2 regions of the Micromonospora sp. NBC_01392 genome follow, and region 2 is predicted to be linked to the other one. Evidence: riboswitches for the same ligand, from Rfam matches in the RefSeq annotation. Region 2 holds a riboswitch; the other holds the start of a gene.

Region 1 (11,051 bases), 1.5 Mb from region 2:
GCTGTTCACCGATCCGATGCGGATGCGGGAGGCGGTCCCGGTCGCGCGGGCCGCGGTGCGCGACTTCTTCGCCGACGCGCTTCCCGCGGTGCGCGAGCGGTTCGGTGGCCCGGTCGGATACGCCTCGATCCCCCTCGAAGGCGTCGACTGGACCCCGTTCGACATCATCGCCAGCGACGCCGGCTACCGCGACGCCACGAACGCGGCGGCGTTTCCGCAGAGCCTCGCGGCGGCGGTGGGCCAGGGCAAGCCGTACGCCGCCACGGAGTTCGGCTGCTGCACGTACCGGGGCGCCGCCGACGTCGCGGGCGCGACGGAACCGGTGACCTACGACGAGCACGGCCGGGCGGCGAAGCTCACCGCGACGCTGGAGCGCGACGAGGAGGGCCAGGCCCGCTACCTCGTCGACCTGCTGCGCGACTACGAGGCGGGCGGGGTGGAGGCGGCCTTCGTCTACACGTTCGCGAACCGGCACCTGCCCACCACCGAGGACCCGGAGCACGACTACGACCTGGCGGCCCGGGGCATCGTGCGCGTGCTGCCGGACGGCTCGTGGACACCCAAGGCCGCCTTCCACGCCCTCACCGAGTACGGCCGCGCCCGCGCGTCGAGCCGGTCGGCCGGCTAGGCATCATCCGGCACCGACGGCGGGGCCCCGCCGTCGGGACGGAGCTGGCACTGTGGACGGATGACGGACATCGACGCCCGCCGCCCCCACCCCTTCTACCAGGACGCCGACGGCGTCAACCGGCCGCCCGGCCCGCGCAAGCACCCCGACTACGCCCGGTTCGCCGCCGGCTCTCCGGTGGTGCCCATCGTCCGCCGGGTCGGCGGCGAACCGGTTCCGGCGCTGCTGATCTGCCGGTACGCCGACGTGCGCGAGGTGCTACGCCGGCAGGACGTCTTCTCCCGGGCCGCCGCCGCGCACGCCGACGAGGTCGACGTGTCCGGCACCATGCTCGGCATGGACGGGGCCGAGCACGCCCGGGTGCGCGGCACCGTGAAGGACGCGTTCACCCGACCGGCTGTCGACGGGATGCGCGACGCGGTCCGGACCGCGGCCGAGGAGCGGCTCGCCGCGATGGTGGGCCGGGGCGCTCCGGCGGACCTGGTCCGCGACTTCGCCGTCCCGTTCGCGCTGGACGTGATCTGCGACCTGCTCGGCCTGCCGACCGACGACCGGATGCGGTTCCGCCGGTGGGGCGACATGTTCCTCGGCACCGGCGACCTGAGCCGCGAGGAGGCGGCCCGGTCCGCCGAGGAGATGGGCGGCTACCTGTGGGAGCAGCTCGAACAGCGACGCGGCCGACCCGGCGACGACCTGCTCGGCCGGATCGCGACCGCCGCCGCCGACCAGCCGGTGGACGTCCAGATCAAGCTGCCGATCTCGCTCGTGGTGGGTGGCTGGGAGACCACCGCCAGCTCGATCGCCACGTTCGTCCACGTGCTCCAGACCGAGCCGTACGGGCCGGCCGGCACCGGTTGGACGTACCTTGTCGCGCACCCCGAGCGGCTGGACGGCGCGGTCGCCGAACTGGAGCGGCTGCACTCCACCGCGAACGGCGACGAGATGCCGCGGCGGGTGATGGCGGACGTGACGCTGCCCAGCGGCGCCCGACTGGCGGCGGGCGACATCGTGGTCCCCTCGCACGACGCCGCCAACCGCGACCCGGCGGTGTTCCCGGACCCGGAACGGATGGACTTCGACCGCGCGCCCACCCCGCACCTGTCCTTCGGGCACGGCGCGCACTACTGCATCGGGGCCCACCTGGGCGCGCTGGAGGTCCGCACCGCGCTCGGCCTGCTGCTGCGGGAGCTGCCCGGCCTGCGCCTCGCGGTGCCGCCGGACGAGGTGCCGTGGAAGCCGGGCCACGCCATCCTCGGCCCGGCCGCGCTGCCGGTCGCCTGGTAGGCGCGGCACCCGGCCGTGGACCGGGGCACGCGCTTGCATCTATACACTCGGTATATATACTGAGTGAATAAAGCCGCCAAGGAGGATCACTGATGACCGAGACATCCGTCCCCGAACACGGCATGACCCGCCGCACCCTGGTCCGGGCCGCGCTGGCGGTGGGTGCCGGCGCGTCGATCGGCGCCGCCGGCCACGCGCCGGCGGCCACCGCCGATCCGGGCCCGGTCCGGCTCACGTTGCCCGCGCCGACCGGGCCCCACCCGGTGGGCACGGTGCCGCTGCACCTGGTCGACCGGTCGCAGCCGGACCCCCTTGCCGGCCCGGGGCGGCACCGGGAGCTGATGGTCAGCGTCTGGTATCCCGCCCGGGACGTGTGGCGGCACCCGCGCGCGCCGTGGATGACCGCCGCGTCGCTCCGCGCGCTGCTGGAGTCCACCGGGTTCGATCCCGACGCGGTGCGGGCGCCGCTGACGGCCGGCCACGAGGGCGCGCCGGTGCGACGCGCCGCCCGTCGACTGCCGGTGGTGGTCTACTCGCACGGCGCGGGCAGCCACCGATCGGACACCACCATCGTGGTCCAGGAACTCGCCAGCCACGGATACGCGGTGGTCACGGTGGACCACACGTACGACGGGCCCACCGAGTTCCCGGACGGCCGGGTGACCGTCCGGGAGGACGACTACGACTCGACGCCGTGGACCTACACGCGCGACGTCCGGTTCGTGCTGGACCAGATCGCCGTGCTCGCCGCCGGCGGCAACCCGGACGTCGACCGTCGGCCGCTCCCGACCGGGCTGTGCACGGCGCTGGACCCGCACCGGATCGGCATGTTCGGTTGGTCGAAGGGGGGCACCGCGACCGCGCTCACCATGGGCACCGACCAGCGGGTACGCGCCGGGCTGAGCTTCGACGGCCCGATGCTGTCCCAGCCGCGGCCCACCGACCTGGACCGGCCGTTCATGCTGATGACGGCGGAGTACACCCGCGTCACGGAGCCCGCCGTCGCCGAGTTCTGGTCGCACCTGCACGGCTGGCGGCTCAACGTCCAGGCTGCCGGCGCGCTCCACCAGTCGTACGGCGACAACCAGTGGCTGGTGCCGCAACTGGCCCGGGTGATCGGGATGAGCGACGAGGAGCTCACCGGCTGGATCGGCACCCTCGACCCCGCCCGCGCGGTACGCATCCAACAGGCGTACCCGTTGGCCTTCTTCGACAGGCACCTGCGGCACCGGGGTCACCTGCTGCGCGGCCCGAGCCGCTCCTTCCCCGAGGTGTCGTTCGTGGCCTGAGCCGATCGGTGGGCGGCGGTGTTAAGCGGGGCCCCCTCCTCTACCGGAGGCGTTAACAAGGGGCCCCGCCTTCACCTCCAGCGGTGAGACGCAGCCGACACGCCCGACGCGACATCTGGTGTTGCCCGCCGGGCATCACCGCCATATATGGTGTCCCCGCAGCTGGTTCGGCCGCGTCTGACAGGCGCGGCCGAGGCAAGAGGGAACCCGGTGGAAGTCCGGGACTGCCCCGCAGCGGTGAGTGGGAACGACCGCCGTCATCAGCACTGGGCCACCGGCCTGGGAAGCGACGGCCAGTAGGCGACCTCGTGTCACGCCCGCGAGTCCGAAGACCTGCCAGCGCGCCGTGCGCTGCCGCGCGCGGCGGTCGAAGGTCGCGCGGGACGACCGACGCCAGCAGCCGGGCCGGTCCTGCGTGCCGTGCCCGTTGGCGTTCTCCCGCCGGCCGAGACCATCGGTGCCAGCGAGGGAGAGGTCATGAGGGTCGTGCAGGAGAGTCAGCGGTCCGGTGCCACCGGGCCGGAGCAGCGCCGGCTGGCGATGCGGGTCCGCAAGCGGGACGGCGACACCGAGCCGGTCGACGTCAACCGGATCGTCCGGGCGGTCGAGCGCTGGGTCGCCGACCTGGACGAGGTCGATCCGCTGCGGATCGCCACCCGGACCATCAGCGGGCTCTACGACGGGGCGAGCACCGCGGAGCTGGACCGGCTGTCGATCCAGACCGCGGCGGAGCTGATCGGCGAGGAACCGCAATATTCCCGGTTGGCGGCCCGGCTGCTGGCCGCGTACGTGGACGAGGAGGTCCGCGGGCAGCAGGTGACGCGCTTCAGCGAGTCGATCGGGTACGCGCACGGGCTGGGGCTGATCAGTGACGACACCGCCGCGTTCGTGGCCCGCCACGCCGACGAGCTGGACGACGCCGTGGACCCGGCCGGTGACCTGCGGTTCGAGTACTTCGGACTGCGTACGGTGGCGGACCGTTACCTGCTGCGGCACCCGGAGTCGCGGTTGGTGGTGGAGACGCCGCAGTACTGGCTGCTGCGGGTGGCCTGCGGGCTGTCGCACACCCCGGCCGAGGCGGTCGGCCTCTACCGGCTGATGTCCAGCCTGGCCTACCTGCCCAGCTCCCCCACGCTGTTCAACTCGGGCACCCGGCACACCCAGATGTCGTCGTGCTTCCTGGTGGACTCGCCCCGCGACGAGCTGGACTCCATCTACGAGCGTTACCACCAGGTGGCGAAGCTGTCGAAGTTCTCCGGCGGCATCGGCATCTCCTGGTCCCGGGTGCGTGGCCGGGGCGCGCTGATCCGGGGCACGAACGGGCGGTCGAACGGCATCGTGCCGTTCCTCAAGACGCTCGACGCCGGGGTGGCGGCGGTGAACCAGGGCGGCCGGCGCAAGGGCGCGGCCTGCGTCTACCTGGAGCCGTGGCACCCGGACGTGGAGGAGTTCCTGGAGCTGCGGGACAACACCGGCGAGGAGTCCCGGCGCACCCACAACCTCAACCTGGCCAACTGGATCCCGGACGAGTTCATGCGCCGGGTCGAGGCGGACGAGGACTGGTCGCTGATCGACCCGTCCGACGCGCCGGAACTGCCTGACCTGTACGGCGAGGCGTTCGACGCCGCGTACCGGGCGGCCGAGAAGAAGGCGGTCCGCACGGTCCGGGCCCGCGACCTGTACGGGCGGATGATGCGCACACTCGCGCAGACCGGCAACGGGTGGATGACGTTCAAGGACGCCGCGAACCGGCTGTCCAACCAGACCGGCGAGCCGGGCAACGTGATCCACCTGTCCAACCTGTGCACCGAGATCCTGGAGGTCAACGACGACGCCGAGACCGCGGTGTGCAACCTCGGTTCGGTGAACCTCGGCGCGCACGTCACCGCCGACGGGGTCGACTGGGAGAAGCTGCGGGCCACCGTGCGCACCGCGGTGGTGTTCCTGGACCGGGTGATCGACATCAACTACTACCCGGCCGCGCAGGCGGCGGCGTCGAATCCGCGCTGGCGGCCGGTCGGGCTCGGGCTGATGGGCCTCCAGGACGCGTTGTTCACGCTGCGCCTGCCGTTCGACTCACCGGCGGCGCGGGAGCTGTCCACCCGGGTGCAGGAGGAGATCCTGCTGACCGCGCTGGAGACCTCCGCCGGGCTGGCCGAGCGGTTCGGGCCGCATCCGGCGTACCCGCGGACCCGGGCCGCGAAGGGTGACCTGCACCCGGACCTCTGGGGCGCGACGCCGACCCAGGTCGACAGGTGGGCGGCGCTGCGGGCGCGGATCGCCGCGTTCGGGCTGCGCAACTCGCTGCTGGTGGCCATCGCGCCGACGGCCACCATCGCCTCGATCGCCGGCTGCTACGAGTGCGTCGAGCCGCAGGTGTCGAACCTGTTCAAACGGGAGACCATGTCCGGCGAGTTCCTCCAGGTCAACACGTACCTGGTGCGGGAGCTGAAGGCGCGTGGGCTGTGGACGCCGCAGGTCCGCGACCGGATCAAGCGGGCCGAGGGCTCGGTGCAGGGCGTCACCGAGCTGCCCGCCGAGGTGCGGGAGCTGTTCCGGACCGCGTGGGAGCTGCCGCAGCGGGCGCTGATCGACCTGGCCGCCGCGCGGGCGCCCTACGTCGACCAGTCGCAGTCGCTGAACCTGTTCCTGAGCGCGCCGACCATCGGCAAGCTCTCCTCGATGTACCGGTACGCCTGGCGGTCCGGTTTGAAGACCACCTACTACGTGCGGTCGCGTCCGGCGACCCGGATCCAGCAGGCCACCGTGGCCCCGGTGCTCGCCCCGGTGCCCGCCCGCGACGACGAGGCGCTCGCCTGCTCCCTGGAGAACCCCGAGAGCTGCGAGGCCTGCCAGTGACCACCGTGCCCGAGACCCGCCCGATGCTGCTCGACCCGGGCATGGACCTGACCCTGCGGCCGATGCGCTACCCGCACTTCTTCGACCGGTTCCGCGACGCCATCCGCAACACCTGGACCGTCGAGGAGGTGGACCTGCACGCCGACCTGGCCGACCTGGAGCGGCTCTCGCCGGCCGAGCGGCACCTGGTGTCCCGGCTGGTCGCGTTCTTCGCCACCGGCGACACCATCGTCGCCAACAACCTGGTGCTCAACCTCTACCAGCACGTCAACTCGCCGGAGGGGCGGCTCTACCTGTCCCGCCAGCTCTTCGAGGAGGCGGTGCACGTCCAGTTCTACCTCAACCTGCTGGACACGTACGTGCCGGACGAGCGGGAGCGGTTCGCCGCGTTCGCGGCGGTGGAGAACATCCCGTCGATCGCCCGCAAGGCGGAGTTCTGCTTCCGCTGGATCGACTCGATCCACGAGCTGCGGGAGCTGCGCACCCGCTCCGACCGGCGGGCGTTCCTGCTCAACCTCATCTGCTTCGCCGCGTGCATCGAGGGGCTGTTCTTCTACGGCGCGTTCGCCTACGTCTACTTCCTGCGGTCCCGAGGGCTGCTCAACGGGTTGGCCTCCGGCACCAACTGGGTGTTCCGGGACGAGTCGATGCACATGGCGTTCGCGTTCGACGTGGTGGAGACCGTCCGCGCCGAGGAGCCGGAGCTGTTCGACGCCGAGCTGGAACGGCAGGTCCGGGACATGCTCGCCGAGGCGGTGGAGTGCGAGGCGCAGTTCGCCGAGGACCTGCTCGACCAGGGCGTCTCCGGGATGTCGCCGGCCGACATGCGCGGGTACCTGCAACACGTGGCGGACCGGCGATTGGCGGCGCTGGGCCTCGCGCCGATGTACGGCAGCGGCAACCCGTTCGCGTTCATGGAGTTGCAGGACGTGCAGGAGCTGTCGAACTTCTTCGAGCGGCGGGTGTCGGCGTACCAGGTCGGGGTGACCGGCAGCGTCACGTTCGACGACGACTTCTGAGCGGACGCTCACAGCCGTTCGAAGCTCTCCACACCGGCGAGCTTGAGCACCTCGGTCCGGGTGGCCGGACACTCCTGCCGGGTCTGTTCGTCGATCTGCCGGCCCGACGGCACGGATTTCTTCGACTCGTACCACGAGTAGAGGTTGCCGGTGAGGTTGGCCATGACGCCAACTTCGGACCCGATTCCCCGCAGCGTCGGCAGTTGGCCGTCCAGGTACGTACAGACATCTTTCGCTGACACGGGAGCGGCGCCGTCGGCAGGTGACGACGATGCGGCCGGGTCCGCCGCGCCGGTCGGCCCGGCGGACCCGGCCGCTTCCTTCGGGTCCGGGTCCGCGGTGCACGCCGTGAGCACAAGGGCAGCGCAGCAGATGACCGCTGCCGAGATCGGACGGTGCTTCATCATCGCTACCAATCATTCGTCGGTCGGCGGTCGCCGGCCTTGATCACTTCCGGCGGCACGGAGGGTCAGTTGGCGCTGGGACCGAGCGGGGAACCGCTGGTCCCGGACGGGGCGGGCTCCTTCAGCTCGACGAAGATCGCGTGCGTGACGGTCTCGCCGATGTTCTCTCCCGCGTGCTCCTGGGCGGCGACCCACCGGACGCCCCCGGCGGGAATGTCCACTTCGACCTGCCGACCGCCGGCCGTGATCCGCCGCTGGAACGAGGTCACCGGGTACATGACCGTGTCCGGGTGCCGGTGCGGATGTGTCCTGGAGCCGGGGCCGTCCTTGTATTCCAGCACCCGGATTCGGGCGTTCTCGAAGATCACTTTGTAGAGCTCAGGGTCGGTGATGGCGGGGTCTGCACTGTCCACGGTCGCCTCGCTTCGTCCACGCCCATGCTGGCAGCGGCGGTGATATGGGACTCAAGTCCCATGGGACGACGGTACCATGATGAGAATGGCGATACCATATGAGGCGACCGGCCGCCGCGAACAGAAGGCACGCACCCGAGCCGCGTTGGTCGCCGCCACCCGCGAGCTGCTGGCCGAGGGGGCCATGCCGACGGTGGAGGATGCCGCGGCCCGGGCCGGGATCTCCCGCACGACCGCCTACCGATACTTCCCGAACCAACGCAGCCTTTTCGCCAGCACGCATCCGGAGATCCAGCAGCGGTCCCTGCTGCCCGACGGCGCGCCGGATGACCCGTCCATCCGACTCGACCTCGTGATGCGGGAGTTCACCCGCACCACCACGCAGTGGGAGCCGGAGCTGCGGACCTCCCTCCGGCTGTCCCTGGAGCCCGGGGCCGCACAACCCCAGCTACGCAAGGGTCAAGCCATCGTGTGGATCGAGGACGCCCTGTCTCCGTTACGCGACACCCATCCGGGAGTCGACATCCACCGACTCGCCGTGGCGATCCGATCCGCGACCGGCATCGAGTCGCTGGTCTGGCTCGTCGACATCGCGGGCCTGTCCCGCGCCGAGGCGACCGAACTCATGAGTGGGACGGCCCGCGCCCTGCTGCGCGCGGCGCTCGCCGACGAGGCAGAGCACCAGACCACCCCGGCGCCCTCGCCCAACACCGCGGGCCGGAAAGGAGGGGGCCCCGCTTAACGCATTCTGCATAAGCGGGGCCCCCGGTTAACACCTGCCTACTTCAGGAAGCGGTCGAGCGCCGCCTCCATGGTGCCGCTGTCCGGCGCCGCGTACGACCTCATCGTCACCTTGTTGTAGGAGATGAAGCTCGGGCAGCGGGCGGCCGGCGCGGTCACGGTGCCGCCGTCGCCGATCTTCTCGCCGGTCTTCGCCGCGTGGAACGTCAGCGTGTACCGGGAGGAGATGTAGTCGACCGTGACGGCCTTGCCGTCGCTGGCCTTGTACTGGCACTTCTTCGGCGTGCCCTCGCTGCCGTCGACCATCTTGAGGCAGCCGATCACCGACACGGTGGCGAAGTCCGCCGACTTGGCGTAGTACGGCTTCTCCGAGCTGAAGGACTTCTGCGACCAGTACGACGGCCGGTCCGGGGAGTTCGAGAAGACGTACGCCTTCGCGTTCGCCGGGGTGGTGTACGGGGCGGCGTTGAGGATCGCCCCGCCGTCGCAGACCGCGGACATCTCGCTGGAGTAGCGGGCGGTCAGCGCGTCGTTGTTGGACGGCTCGTCCGGCCCGGTCGACTCCGGCGCGGACTCGGTCGGGCCGGGCGTCGAGGCGCCGGGCCCGGGAGTCGCGCTGCCGGACGCGATCGGCGTCGGGTCGTCCTTGTCGTCCCCACCGAACGCGACGTAGGCGAGCCCGCCGCCGCAGCACAGCAGCGTGAGCGTCACCGCGCCGGCGGCGAGGCCGACGATCAGGCCCTTCTTCGACTTGGCCGGCGGCGGGACCGGCGCGAACGGCGCCGGCGGGGGATAGCCGGGCTGCCCCTGGTACGGCGCACCCGGCTGGGCGCCGAACGGCGCACCGGAGGCCGGCTGTGTGCCGTAGGGCGCGCCGGACGCGGGCGGCGTGCCGTACGGGGCACCCGACGCCGGCTGCTGGCCGTAGGGCGCGCCGGAGGCCGGCTGCTGGCCGTAGGGCGCGTTGGGGTCGGGCTGGTTGCCCCACGCTCCGGCGTTCGGGTCCGGATAACCTCCGTAGGGAGGGTGATTGTCACTCATCTGAGGTTCTTCCACCTGTCGTCCGTGGTTCCGGCGATCAACCACCCCGCAGCGTAATGACGGGTGCAAATCCGCGATCACCGAAGTTCGATCGGTCTTCACCACCGGTGCCGAGTCGGTTCCGGTGCGTGCCCGGCGCGGCGCGTGGCGCGTCCGGCGGCCGCACCTCACCAGGCCGGATCCGTTGCGGCACAACGGATGTCGGCATCGGGGCCGGTCACCGGGGGTATACAAAACTGTGACACACGCTACATCGACAAAGCGCTCAGTGTGGGACGGGCACCGTGTCCCGGGCCAGCGCCAGCGCGCCGTACAACGCCGAGTCGTCGGCGAAGCGGGAACGCACCACGTCGGGCGGGTGCGGCAGCGCCTCGGTCAGCCGGTCGACGAGCATCCGCCGGATCACCACGCTGCGCGTCACGCCGCCGACCAGCACGATCCGCTGCGGATCGAGCAGCAGGCAGCACGTCACCAGCGTCCGGGCCGCCTCGTCGACCCGGGCGGCCAGCGCGTCGCGCGCCGCGCCCGGCGTCTCGGCCGCGGCGGTGAGGCCGGCCGCCCCGTCCGGCACGCCGAGGTCGGCGGCGAGCCGGTCCAGCGCCCGGCCGGAGAAGTCCAGCTCCAGCATCGTGCCCGGCCAGGGCCCGCCGGCCACCGCGTACCCGATCTCGCCGGCCGCGCCGCGATGGCCCGGCAGCACCGCGCCGCCGACCGTCACGGCCGCCGCGATCCCGGTGCCGATGCCCACCACCAGCCCGGGGTCGACGCCGCGCAGCGCGCCCAGCCGCAGCTCGGCCAGCGCGGCGGCGTTCAGGTCGTTGTCCACCGCGACCCGGGGCACGTCCAGCGCGTCGCGGACCGCGTCGGCCAGCCGCAGCCGTTCCCAGCCGGGCACGTTGGGCGCCAGGTCGATGCCGTCCGGGCGGACCACGCCGGGCGACGCCACGCCCGCGGCGGCGAGTGGGCCGCCGACCTCGCCGACCAGGTCAACGGCGAGCTTCAGCGCCCGGGACAGCGCCTGCGGCGCGCCCTGCTCGGCGTGCGTGGGCACCCGCCGGTGGGCCAGCAGCCGGCCGTCGGCGTCGGACACCCCGACCGCCATCTTCGTGCCGCCGAAGTCGATGCCGAGCAGCAGCCCCGGCGGGCGCGTGCCGGTGACGGACGGATCGGACAGTCGCACGGTCACCGCGCCCCCAGCTCGGCGGCCACGGCGTCCAGGATGTCGTCCGCCTGGCGCAGCAACCCCCGCACGGCGCTCAGCCGGTCGGCGACCGGGTCGAGCGCGGCGGAGAGGACCCCCACCTGGGTACGGACCGCGCGGGCGCCCGGCCCGTCGGCCTGCGCCCGCTGGAGCACCAGCTCCGGCCGGACCG
Region 2 (11,051 bases):
CGCAGCGCGGTGGGCCGCACCTTCGCGGTACGCGGCAGGTCCGGCTCCCGCAGCGGCGGTTCCGGGTACGTCACTCGGAACCGCCCACCGGATCGGCGGGGCGGGCGGCGGCGCGGCGGCGCAACTCGGCCCGGGCGGCCGGCTCGGCCCGCCGGTAGGTGTGGAAGTGCCCGGGGTGGTAGAGGTGGGAACGCGTCCCGGTGGCGGCCAGCGCCGGCCCGACCAGGAAGAGCGTGTGCTTCCAGAGCCGGTGCTCCTTGACCGTCGCCGCCAGGGTGCCCACCGTGCAGCGCACCACCAGCTCGTCCGGCCAGGTCGCCCGGTACGCGACCACCGCCGGGGTGTCCGCCGGGTAGCCGCCGGCCAGCAGCTCGGCCTGCGCCTGGCCGGACCGTGCGGCGGAGAGGAACAGCGCCATCGTGGTGCCGTGCCGGGCGAAGTCGCGGACCCGTTCGCCGGGCGGCATCGGGGTCTTGCCGCCTTCGAGACGGGTGAGGATCACCGACTGGGCGACCTCGGGGACGGTCAGTTCGCGTCCGGCGATCGCGGCGACGGCAGTGAACGACGAGACGCCGGGAACGATCTCGACGGCCAGGCCGAGCGCCCGGCACAGGTCCAGTTGCTCCTGCACCGCGCCCCAGAGCGCCGGGTCGCCGGAGTGGATCCGGGCCACCGTCAGCCCGCGCCGCGCGGCCCGCTCGTACAGCGGCAGCACTCCCTCGACGGGCAGTTGCGACGAGTCCACGATCTCCGCGTCGGCGCGGGCGTGGCCGAGCACGTCGGCGTGCACCAGGCTGGCCGCCCAGATCACCAGGTCGGCGTCGGCGATCACCCGGGCCGCCCGCAGGGTCAACAGGTCCGCCGCGCCGGGGCCGGCCCCGACGAACCACACCTTGCCGGAGCTGGTCACAGTTTTCCTCCTCGGCGGTCCCGGCGGGCGGGAACCAGCAGCGTCGACAGGTACGGCAGGTCGTGCGCGGCGTCGTCCACCGCACCGATCCGCTCGTCGGGCAGCCCGAGGCCGCACCCGAGCACGGCATCGCCGAGGCGGCCCTGCCGGCGCAGCTCCCCGACCAGCTCCGGGTGCCGCCGCCAGCCCTTGTAGGCGACCACGGTGCCGGGGCCGGCCAGCGCGTCGGCGAAGAGCGCCAGCCCGGCGGTCGCCGGTAGCAGGGTCAGCGGCTCGCGTCCCTCGCAGAGCGGGGTGCCGCTGCGCGCGGCCAGCTCCTGCATGGCGGTGATGCCGGGCACGGTGGCGACCCGCACCGCCGGGCGCAGCGCGCGGACGCTCTGCGCCAGGTAGCCGAAGGTGGAGTAGACGTTGGGGTCGCCGATGGTGGCGAAGGCGAGCGCCCGCGCCCCGGCGTCGACCGCCTCGACCACCACGCGGGCGGCGGCGTCCCAGGCCGCCGCGCGCCGGGGGCTCACCCCGCCCCGGTCGTCCAGGGCGAACGGCAGCCGGCGCAGCCGGTCCGCCCCGACGTGCGCCAGCACGGTCCGCTCGGCCCGGCCGGCGCCCCCGCCCTGGTCCACGCCGCCCGCGGGGCGGTCCGCCATCACGGGTACGAAGACCAGGTCGGCCGCGCGCAGCACCCGCACCGCCTTGAGGGTGAGCAGTTCCGGGTCGCCGGGCCCGACGCCGACCCCGGTCAGCACCGCGTCGACAGGTGCGGCGGCTCGACTGCCGGCGGTCATCGACATGCCTCGACCAGGCGCCGGGCGGCGGCCGGGGCGCCCGCCCAGTGGGTGTGCAGGTAGGAGGCGTGCACCCGGCCGGCCACGAAGCCGTGCGCCGTGCCGTTCCAGCGCCACGCCGGCTGCGCGCCGTGGCCGGGGTCGGTGGTGGTGCGGTGGAACTCGTGGCCGCGTACCGCGTCGCCGGCCCGGGACACCGGGGAGTCCGCGGCGGCGACCGCCTCCCGGTAGCCGAGGGTCAGCCGACCGGTCATCCGGGCGGTCAGGTCGAGCCGGCCGCACATGGGCGCGCCGTCCAGGGACCGGCCGAGGTAGAGCAGCCCGGCGCACTCGGCGACGATCGGGCCGTCGAAGGCGGCCACCTCGGCACGGAGGGTGGCGTTGCCGGCCAGCGCCTCCGCGTACGCCTCGGGGAAACCGCCCCCGACGATCACCGCGCGGGTGCCGGCGGGCAGCGCCGGGTCGCGCAGCGGGTCGACGGTGACCACGTCGGCGCCGGCCGCGGTGAGCAGTTCGGTGGTCTCCGCGTACGAGAAGGTGAAGGCCGGACCACCGGCGACCGCGACCAGCGGACGGTCCCCGCCGGCCGGGCCGCCGACGGCGGCGACCGGATCCCAGGCGGGCACCCGCAGCGGCGCGGCGGTGCGGGCCAGATCGAGCACGGCGTCCAGGTCCACGGTGGACTCGACCAGGTCGGCGAGGCCCGCGACGATCGCGAGCGACTCGGGCGCCCGCTCGGCGACCGGGACGAGCCCCAGGTGCCGGGCCGGGGCGGCCACCTCGACGGCCCGGGTGACCGCCCCGAGCACCGGCACGCCCACTTCGGCGAGCGCGTCGCGCAGCAGCGTCTCGTGCCGGGGCGAACCGACCCGGTTGAGGATCACCCCGCCGATGCGCACCGTCGGGTCGAAGGCGGCCATGCCGAGGGTGAGCGCGGCGGCCGATCGACCCTGCGCGGTGGTGTCGAGCACCAGCAGCACCGGCGCGTCGATCAGCCGGGCGACGTGCGCGGTGGAGGCGAAGTCGCCCCGGCCCACGGCGCCGTCGTGCAGGCCCATCACGCCCTCGACCACGGCGACGTCGGCGGGCGTGGGGACGCTCGCGCCGTGTCGCAGCAGCGGGGCGATCCGGTCCGCGCCGACCAGGAAGGGGTCGAGGTTGCGGCCGGCCCGGCCGGCGGCGAGCGCGTGGTAGCCGGGGTCGATGTAATCCGGACCGACCTTGTGCGGGCTGACCGTCAGGCCACGGCGGCGCAGCGCGGCGAGCAGCCCGGTGGCCACCGTGGTCTTGCCGTGCCCGCTGGCCGACGCGGCCACCACCAGCCGGGGCAGCGCCCAGGGCGTCGTCGGGCCGGTCACCACTCGATACCCTTCTGGCCCTTCTGACCGGCGTCCATCGGGTGCTTGACCTTCGTCAGTTCGGCGACCAGGTCGGCCGCCTCCACCAGCCGTGGGTCGGCGTCCCGTCCGGTGATCACCACGTGCTGGAAGCCGGGCCGGTCGGCGAGGGTGGCGACCACCTCGTCGACGTCCACCCAGCCCCACTTCATCGGGTAGGTGAACTCGTCCAGCACGTACAGCCCGTACCGCTGGGCGGCCAGGTCGCGCTGGATCTGCCGCCAGCCCTCCAGCGCGTCGGCGGCGTGGTCGGCCGCACCGCCGCGCTGGATCCAGGACCAGCCCTCGCCCATCTTGTGCCAGGCCACCGGCGCGCCCTGACCGGTGCGCTCGTGCACCTCGCCGAGCGCCCGGAAGGCGTTCTCCTCACCGACCCGCCACTTGGCGCTCTTGACGAACTGGAACACCCCGATCGGCAGGCCGGCGGTCCAGGCCCGCAGCGCCAACCCGAACGCGGCGGTCGACTTCCCCTTCATCTGTCCGGTGTGGACGAGCAGCAGTGGCCGGTGCCGCCGCTGCCGGGTGGTCAGGCCGTCGTCGGGTACCGTGCTCGGCTTCCCCTGTGGCATCAGCGATCTCTCCTCGTCGTCATCCCCGCGAGCACTCCCGCGATCTTGCGGTTTCGGTCCGCCATGTGTGCGCTTCGTCCGCTATGCCGGGGCAGTAAGTGCAAGATCGCGGGCGAGAGGGTGGGTGAGGGCGTTCAGCAGGTGGTGCGGGGCACTGAGCTGGACGGCCAGGCGGCGGGCCAGGTGTAGGCGAACGGGGCCCGATTCGCAGTCGACGACCACGCAGGGGGCGCCGGTGGCGGCGAGCACCGTCGCCGCCGTGGCCGCCCGCTCCAGCGGGCGCCGGCCCGCGGTGGCCCGGCCGTCGGTGACGATGAGCACCAGGGGGCGGCGCTTCGGGTCGCGCAGCCGTTCCCGGCTCAGCAGGTCGGCCGCCGCGAGCAGGCCCTCGGCCAGCGGGGTGCGCCCACCGGTGGACATCTCGGCCAGCCGGATCGAGGCGGTCAGCACCGACGAGGTGGCCGGCAGCAGGGTGCGTGCCCGGTCACCCCGGAAGGCGATCACCGCCACCTTGTCCCGCCGCTGGTACGCGTCGGTGAGCAGGGCGAGCACGGCGTCCTTGACCGCCGTCATCCGCTCGCGGGCGCCCATCGACCCGCTGGCGTCCACCACGAACAGCACCAGGTTGCCCTCGCGTCCCTCGCGGACCGCCTCGCGCACGTCGTCCGGGCGCAGCCGCAGTGGGCCGGTGAGCCGACCCCGGGCCGCCTGGTGCGGCGCGCCCGCGCGGACCGTGGCCGGCAGGTGCAGCGCGGCCACCCGACCGGCCGGCACCCGGGCGCCCGTGGTGCGGCCCCGCCCGGTGCGGGCGCGGGACCGCCGACCGGGCACCCCGTCCCCCACCCCGGGCGCGGTGAGCAGCCGCGCCTTCAGCCCACCCCGGGGTACGGCCACCGACTGACCGGCGGCGGCGTCGCCCGGACCGGGCCGGTCACGACGCTGGTCGTCGCCGTCGCCGGGCCCGCCGCCGTCGGCCCACCCGGGCCGGCCGTCCGCAGGCCGACCGGCGGGACCGTGCGACCTGTCCCCGGCGAACGGCTCTCCGTCGGGTCCGCCTCGGTCGGCGTCGGGTCCACGACGCTCGGCGTCGACGGTGTCGCGCCCGCCGGAGCTGTGCCGCCCCGGACCGGCCCTGTCGGGACCACGACCGTCCCCGGCCGCCGGGTCTCCGCCGCGCCCGTCCGGGCCGCCCCCGCCGAAGCCGGGACCGTCCCCCGCCGCCCCACCGGGACCGCCCGGACCGCCGGGACCGCCCGGACCGCCCGGACCGCCGGAACCGCCGCCCCGCGGGCCGTCGCCGTCGCCGTCGCCGTCGCCGCCGCCGTCGTCCGGGTCGTCGGGGTGTTCGTCCTGGGCGCGCTGCAACGCCTCGTCGAGGCGCTTGTCGTCCAGGCCGGGAGTGTCGAACGGGTCGCGGCGACGCCGGTGCGGCAGGGCCAGCCGGGCGGCCACCCGGACGTCGTCGACGGTCACCCGGTCCCGCCCGTGCCAGGCGGCGTGCGCCATCGCGGTACGGGCGGTGACGATGTCGGCGCGCATCCCGTCCACGTCGAACGTGGCGCAGACCTCGGCGATCTGGCGCAGCGAGGAGTCCGGCAGTCGCACTCGGGCGAGCCGCTGCCGGGCGGCGGCCACCTGTCGGGCGGTCCGCGCATCGGCCTCGGCCCAGCGGGCGGCGAAGCCGGCCGGGTCGGCGTCGGCGGCCAGCCGGCGACGGACCACCTCGACCCGGACCGCCGGGTCCCGGCTGGCGCCCACCTCGACGGTGAGCCCGAACCGGTCGAGGAGCTGCGGACGCAGCTCACCCTCCTCCGGGTTCATCGTGCCGACCAGCAGGAACCGGGCGGCGTGGCTGACCGAGACGCCCTCCCGCTCGACGTGGTTGCGACCCATCGCGGCGGCGTCGAGCAGCAGGTCGACCAGGTGGTCGTGCAGCAGGTTCACCTCGTCGACGTAGAGCACGCCGCGGTGCGCGGCGGCCAGCAGGCCCGGTTCGAAGGCGCGTACCCCCTCGCCGAGGGCCCGCTCCAGGTCCAGCGAGCCGACCACCCGGTCCTCGGCGGCGCCGACCGGCAGCTCGACCAGCCGGGCCGGCGCGGTCTCGGCGGCGGCGCCGGCGGGGTGCGGACCGTCCGGGCAGGCCGGGTCGGGCGCGGCCGGATCGCACCCGAACCGGCAGCCCGCCAGCCGCCGCACCGGTGGCAGCAGCGCGGCGAGGGCCCGTACGGCGGTGGACTTGGCGGTGCCCTTCTCGCCCCGCACCAGCACCCCGCCGATCGCCGGGGAGACGGCGTTGAGCAGCAGCGCCAGCCGCATGTCGGCCATGCCGAGCACAGCGCTGAACGGGAAGGTGCTCATGCGCGTTCCTCCAGGTCACCCTCGCTGGCGAGGTACGTGTCGCGGAGCCGGTCCAGGGTGGCCGGCTCCGGTTCGGCCCACAGCCCCCGGTCGGCGGCCTCCAGCAGTCGCTCGGTGATGCCGCGCAACGCCCACGGGTTGGACCGCTCCAGGAAGTCACGGGTGGTGTCGTCGAAGACGTAGGCGGCGGCCAGGTGCTCGTACATCCAGTCGTCGACCACCCCGGCGGTGGCGTCGTAGCCGAACAGGTAGTCCACGGTGGCGGCCAGCTCGAACGCGCCCTTGTAGCCGTGCCGGCGCATCGCGGCGATCCACTTCGGGTTGACCACCCGGGCCCGGAACACCCGCCGGGTCTCCTCGCCCAGCGTCCGGGTGCGCACGTCGTGCGGCATCGCCGAGTCACCCACGTACGCCTCCGGCGAGGCGCCGGTCAGGTGGCGGACCATCGCCACCATCCCGCCGTGGTACTGGAAGTAGTCGTCGGAGTCGACGATGTCGTGCTCGCGGGTGTCCTGGTTCTTCACGGCCACCGCGATCCGGGCGAACGAGCGTTCCATGTCGGCACGCGCCTCCCGCCCGTCGAGACCGCGGCCGTAGGCGTAGCCACCCCAGACCGCGTACACCTCGGCGAGGTCGGCGTCACTGCGCCAGGTACGGGCGTCGATCAGCGGCAGCAGTCCCGCGCCGTACGCGCCCGGTTTGGAGCCGAAGATCCGGGCGGTGGCCCGCCGCTCGTCGCCGTGCTCGGCCAGGTCGGCGGCGACGTGCGCGCGGACGAAGTTCTCCGCGTCCGGCTCGTCCAGCGCGGCCACAAGCCGGACGGCGTCGTCGAGCAGCGCCACCACGTGCGGGAACGCGTCGCGGAAGAACCCGGAGATGCGGACCGTGACGTCGACGCGGGGGCGGCCCAGTTCCGCGGTCGGCACCACCTCGACGCCGGTGACCCGCCGCGACCGGTCGTCCCACACGGGTCGGCAGCCGAGCAGGGCCAGCACCTCGGCGATGTCGTCGCCCTGGGTCCGCATGGCGCTGGTGCCCCAGACGGACAACCCCACCGACCGGGGGTACGCGCCGGTGTCGGCGAGGTGCCGCGCGAGCAGCGAGTCGGCCAGCGCCGTGCCGACGTCCCAGGCGTTGCGGCTGGGAATGGCCTTGGGATCGACGGAGTAGAAGTTGCGACCGGTGGGCAGCACGTTGACCAGCCCCCGGGTGGGAGAGCCGGACGGGCCGGGCGGCACGAACCGGCCGTCCAGGGCGCCGAGGGTGTTGGTCAGCTCGTCGGTGGTCCGCGCCAGGCGGGGCACCACCTCGGTGGCGGCGAAACGGAGCACCGCGGCGGCGTCCGGGACGGCCCGGCCGGTCACCTCCGTGACCACCGCCTCGACCGCGTCGGCGTCCCAGCCGAGGGTCTCCATGCCGACCACCAGCCGGCGCGCCAGCGCCTCGATCAGGTCGACGGCGTCGGCGGCGGTGACCGACGGCCCGTCCACGACCTCGGTCAGCGCGGCCGGCAGGGCCACCCGCCGCCCCGGCGACGCGAGCAGCGCCTGCTCGTCGAGACCGTACGCGCCGGCGAGAGCCTGCCGCAGGCCGGGCAGGGCACGGGCGCCGCCCCAGACCTGCGGGGCGCGTAGCACCGCGAGGACCAGGTTGACCCGCGGTTCGCCGGTGGGGGCGGTGGCGAGGACGTGCAGCCCGTCGCGGATCTGCACGTCCTTGACCTCACAGAGGTAGCCGTCGAGGTGCAGCACGAAGTCGTCGAAGTCGTCGGCGTCGGGCATCGCCTCGGCGTGCAGGTCGTGGTGCAGTTCGGCGGCGCAGACCAGGTCCCAGATCTGCGCCCGCACGGTCGGCGCCTTGGCCGGGTCGAGGGCCTGCACGGTGGCGTACTCGTCGAGCAGTTGCTCCAGTCTGGCCAGGTCCCCGTAGGTCTCGGCGCGGGCCATCGGCGGCACCAGGTGGTCGACCACGACGGCGTGGGCACGCCGTTTGGCCTGGGTGCCCTCACCGGGATCGTTGACGATGAACGGATAGACCAGCGGCAGGTCGCCCAGCACCGCGTCGGGGGCGCAGTCGGCCGCCAGGCCGAGGCCCTTGCCGGGCAGCCACTCCAGGGTGCCGTGCTTGCCCAGGTGCACCACGGCGTCCGCGCCGAACCCACCGTCGGCGACCGGCGCGGCGAGCCAGCGGTACGCGGCCAGGTAGTGGTGGCTGGGCGGCAGGTCCGGGTCGTGGTAGATGGCGATCGGGTTCTCCCCGAAGCCGCGCGGCGGCTGGATCAGCAGCACCACGTTGCCGAAGCGCAGGCCGGCCAGGACGATGTCCCCACCCTCGGTGTACAGCTCGCCGGGCGGCTCACCCCAGTGCTCCCGCATCCGCTCACGCAGCGCGGCGGGCAACTCGTCGAACCACCGCCGGTACGTGCGCCCCGGTATCCGGGCCTCGGCGGCGCGCTGCTGCTCCGGGGTGAGCCACTCCACGTCGTGGCCGCCCGCGGCGATCAACGCGTGGATCAGGGCGTCGCCGTCGTCGGGTGGCGGGGCGTCGCCCAGGTGGTAGCCGGCGTCGGCCATCGCCGCGAACAGCCGGACGGCGGAGGCCGGGGTGTCCAGACCGACCGCGTTGCCGACCCGGGAATGCTTGGTCGGGTACGAGCTGAGCACCACCGCGACGCGCTTGTCGGCGGCGGGCACGTGCCGCAGCCGGGCGTGGCGGACCGCGATGCCGGCCACCCGGGCGGCCCGGTCGGGGTCGGCGGCGTAGACCGAGAGCCCGTCGGCGTCGATTCGCTTGAACGAGAACGGCACGGTGATGATCCGGCCGTCGAACTCGGGGATGGCGACCTGCATGGCGGCGTCCAGCGGGGACAGTCCGGCGTCGCTGCCGGCCCACTGCTCGCGGGTGCTGGTGAGGCAGAGGGCCTGGATCACCGGCACGTCCAGCGCCGCGAGGGCGCCGACGTCCCAGGCGTCCTCGTCGCCGCCGCCGGAGGCGTCAGCGGCCACCGCTCCGCCGGCGGCGAGCACGGTGACCAGCAGCGCGTCGCACCGGCCGAAGAGACCGAGCGGACCGGCGCCGGCGGTCATCCCCCGCAGCGAGCCGCAGAAGATCGGCAGCGGGTTCCCGCCGGCGGCCCGTACCGCGTCGGCGAGCACGTCGACGAAGCCGGTGTTGCCGGCCAGCGCGTGCGCCCGGTAGAAGACGATCCCCACGGTGGGCCGGCCGGGGACGATCTCCGGATCGCCGTGCACGCCGTAAGCCGGGGTGGGCGCGGGCGGGGCGAAGCCCTCGCCGGTGAGCAGCACCCGGTCGGACAGGAACCGGGCCAGCCGGCCCAGGTTCGCCGGGCCGCCCTCGACCAGGTACGCGAGCGCCTGGGTGACCACACCGGACGGCGCGGTGGAGACCGCCATCAGCTCCGCGTCGGGCAGCGCCTCACCGCCGAGCACCACCGTCGGGACGCCGCTGGCCAGCACGGCGGCCAGCCCGTCCGGCCAGGTCTGCCGGCCGCCGAGCAGGCGTACGACGGCGAGGTCGACGCCGTCGACGAGCGCGGGCACCGCGTCGGCGGCGACCCGCGCGGGGTTGGCGAGCCGGTAGTCGGCGTCGCTGGCGCGGGCGGCCAGCAGGTCGGTGTCGGCGGTGGACAGCAACAGGATGCGCACGGAAAACTCCGGAGAGTGACGCACCGGGTCGCGCGAAGGCGACCGGGGCGAAGCGGGATGGGAGCGGCGTCAGCGGGTGCGGCGACCCGCGGCGCGACTCACCGAGACGCGGGTCGGGGAGCGGTCAACGCTGGCGGCACGCGCCCCGGCCGAGGGGGTCCACGGTCCCGGGTGCGCCGGCACGGGGCACGCCGGCACGACCGGCGGCGTGGCAGGCAACGGGTGCGGCGGAGCGTCCACCGTGCGGATCATGACGATGTTCGTCGATGAAAGAGATGCCGTGCGTCATCGGGTCCTCCTCGGGTGTCCACGCCCTGGGGTACGTCCGACGGCCGAAGTATCCTGGCTCCCGGATCAACGCTCACCCCCGGCCTTCCAACCGCGCACGCACGGTCGTGGCTCGCAAGGGGGGATCACTCCCCGGTGACAGTGGCGGGACCGCGCCGGAATCGCACCGGCTTCCTTCACTGCCGTCAGGCCGCGAATGCTGCCACACCTCACGACCTGCGGTCAACGCCACTCCACCGCGGGCAACCGTCGCCCGGACCATCGAGACCGGCCGATCAGTCCCCCAGCTGGCCCGCCGGGGTCACGACCCTCCGGACCGGCGCTCCGCCGGTGCCCGGGCCGTCTCGATCGCACAGCCCCGAACAGGCCGCTGACCGAGAGCGATCAGGTAGCGCGGGTAGGAGCAGTCCGGCGCTGCCCCTACCCATGCGGCAGAGACGTCACCTCGTGGCGGACGCGGGGTTCCAGCGGTCGTGGTGGATCGCCGCGGCCAGGGGGCGGCGGTGGCGCCAGCCGTGTCGTTCGAGATCGGGCACCGCTTCGAGGTGGGTGACGGGGCCGAGGCAGAGCCAGGCGACGGGTCGGATGCCGGCCGGAATGGCGAGCAACCGCTGGAGGAACTGCTCGCGATAGAACGACACCCAGCCGAGGCCGAGGTCTTCGGCGGTGGCGGCCAGCCAGAGGTTCTGGATGGCCAGACAGGTCGAATACAGGCCGGTGTCGGAGATGGCGTGGCGACCCAGGACCGCTGGGCCACCACGGTCGGGGTCGTAGGTCACCACGATCGACAGTGTCGACTCCAGGATGCCGTCGATCTTGATGCCGGAGAATCGTCGAGCGTCCTGGACGCCGAGGGTGGCGGCGAACGTGTCGCGCTCGGCACGGACATGCCGATGGAACGCTTCGCGCAGGCCCCGGTCACGGATCACAATGAAGTCCCAGGGCTGGGACAGCCCGACACTGGGTGCGGCGTGCGCCGCCGCAAGGACGCGGTCGAGTACGCCAGGGGCGAGGGGCTCGCCACTGAACTGGCCACGGACGTCGCGGCGACGGTGGATCACGTCGTAGATGTCGCTGAT

Evidence for each region. Region 2 has a riboswitch for cobalamin ahead of cobN (cobaltochelatase subunit CobN). Riboswitches for the same ligand answer to the same signal wherever they lie in the genome.
Region 1: linked by a shared signal. The riboswitch ahead of OG767_RS19295 (ribonucleoside-diphosphate reductase subunit alpha) and the one ahead of cobN (cobaltochelatase subunit CobN) in region 2 are both predicted to bind cobalamin.

Annotation. Positions count from the first base shown of each region.
Region 1 is NZ_CP109549.1:4,414,005-4,425,055, forward strand. Features, by position in the region: gene OG767_RS19280 (hypothetical protein) at 1-628, shown strand, start outside; gene OG767_RS19285 (cytochrome P450) at 689-1,912, shown strand; gene OG767_RS19290 (alpha/beta hydrolase family protein) at 2,005-3,201, shown strand; cobalamin riboswitch at 3,348-3,557, shown strand; gene OG767_RS19295 (ribonucleoside-diphosphate reductase subunit alpha) at 3,679-6,060, shown strand; gene OG767_RS19300 (ribonucleotide-diphosphate reductase subunit beta) at 6,084-7,079, shown strand; gene OG767_RS19305 (hypothetical protein) at 7,088-7,243, opposite strand; gene OG767_RS19310 (cupin domain-containing protein) at 7,549-7,896, opposite strand; gene OG767_RS19315 (TetR/AcrR family transcriptional regulator) at 7,982-8,638, shown strand; gene OG767_RS19320 (hypothetical protein) at 8,677-9,678, opposite strand; gene OG767_RS19325 (ROK family protein) at 9,944-10,864, opposite strand; gene OG767_RS19330 (lyase family protein) at 10,861-11,051, opposite strand, start outside.
Region 2 is NZ_CP109549.1:2,943,278-2,954,328, reverse strand. Features, by position in the region: partial or broken gene OG767_RS13555 (cobalt-precorrin-5B (C(1))-methyltransferase) at 1-20, opposite strand, end outside; gene cobM (precorrin-4 C(11)-methyltransferase) at 71-910, opposite strand; gene cobI (precorrin-2 C(20)-methyltransferase) at 907-1,695, opposite strand; gene OG767_RS13540 (cobyrinate a,c-diamide synthase) at 1,692-3,053, opposite strand; gene cobO (cob(I)yrinic acid a,c-diamide adenosyltransferase) at 3,050-3,661, opposite strand; gene OG767_RS13530 (VWA domain-containing protein) at 3,743-6,019, opposite strand; gene cobN (cobaltochelatase subunit CobN) at 6,016-9,684, opposite strand; cobalamin riboswitch at 10,020-10,149, opposite strand; gene bluB (5,6-dimethylbenzimidazole synthase) at 10,413-11,051, opposite strand, start outside.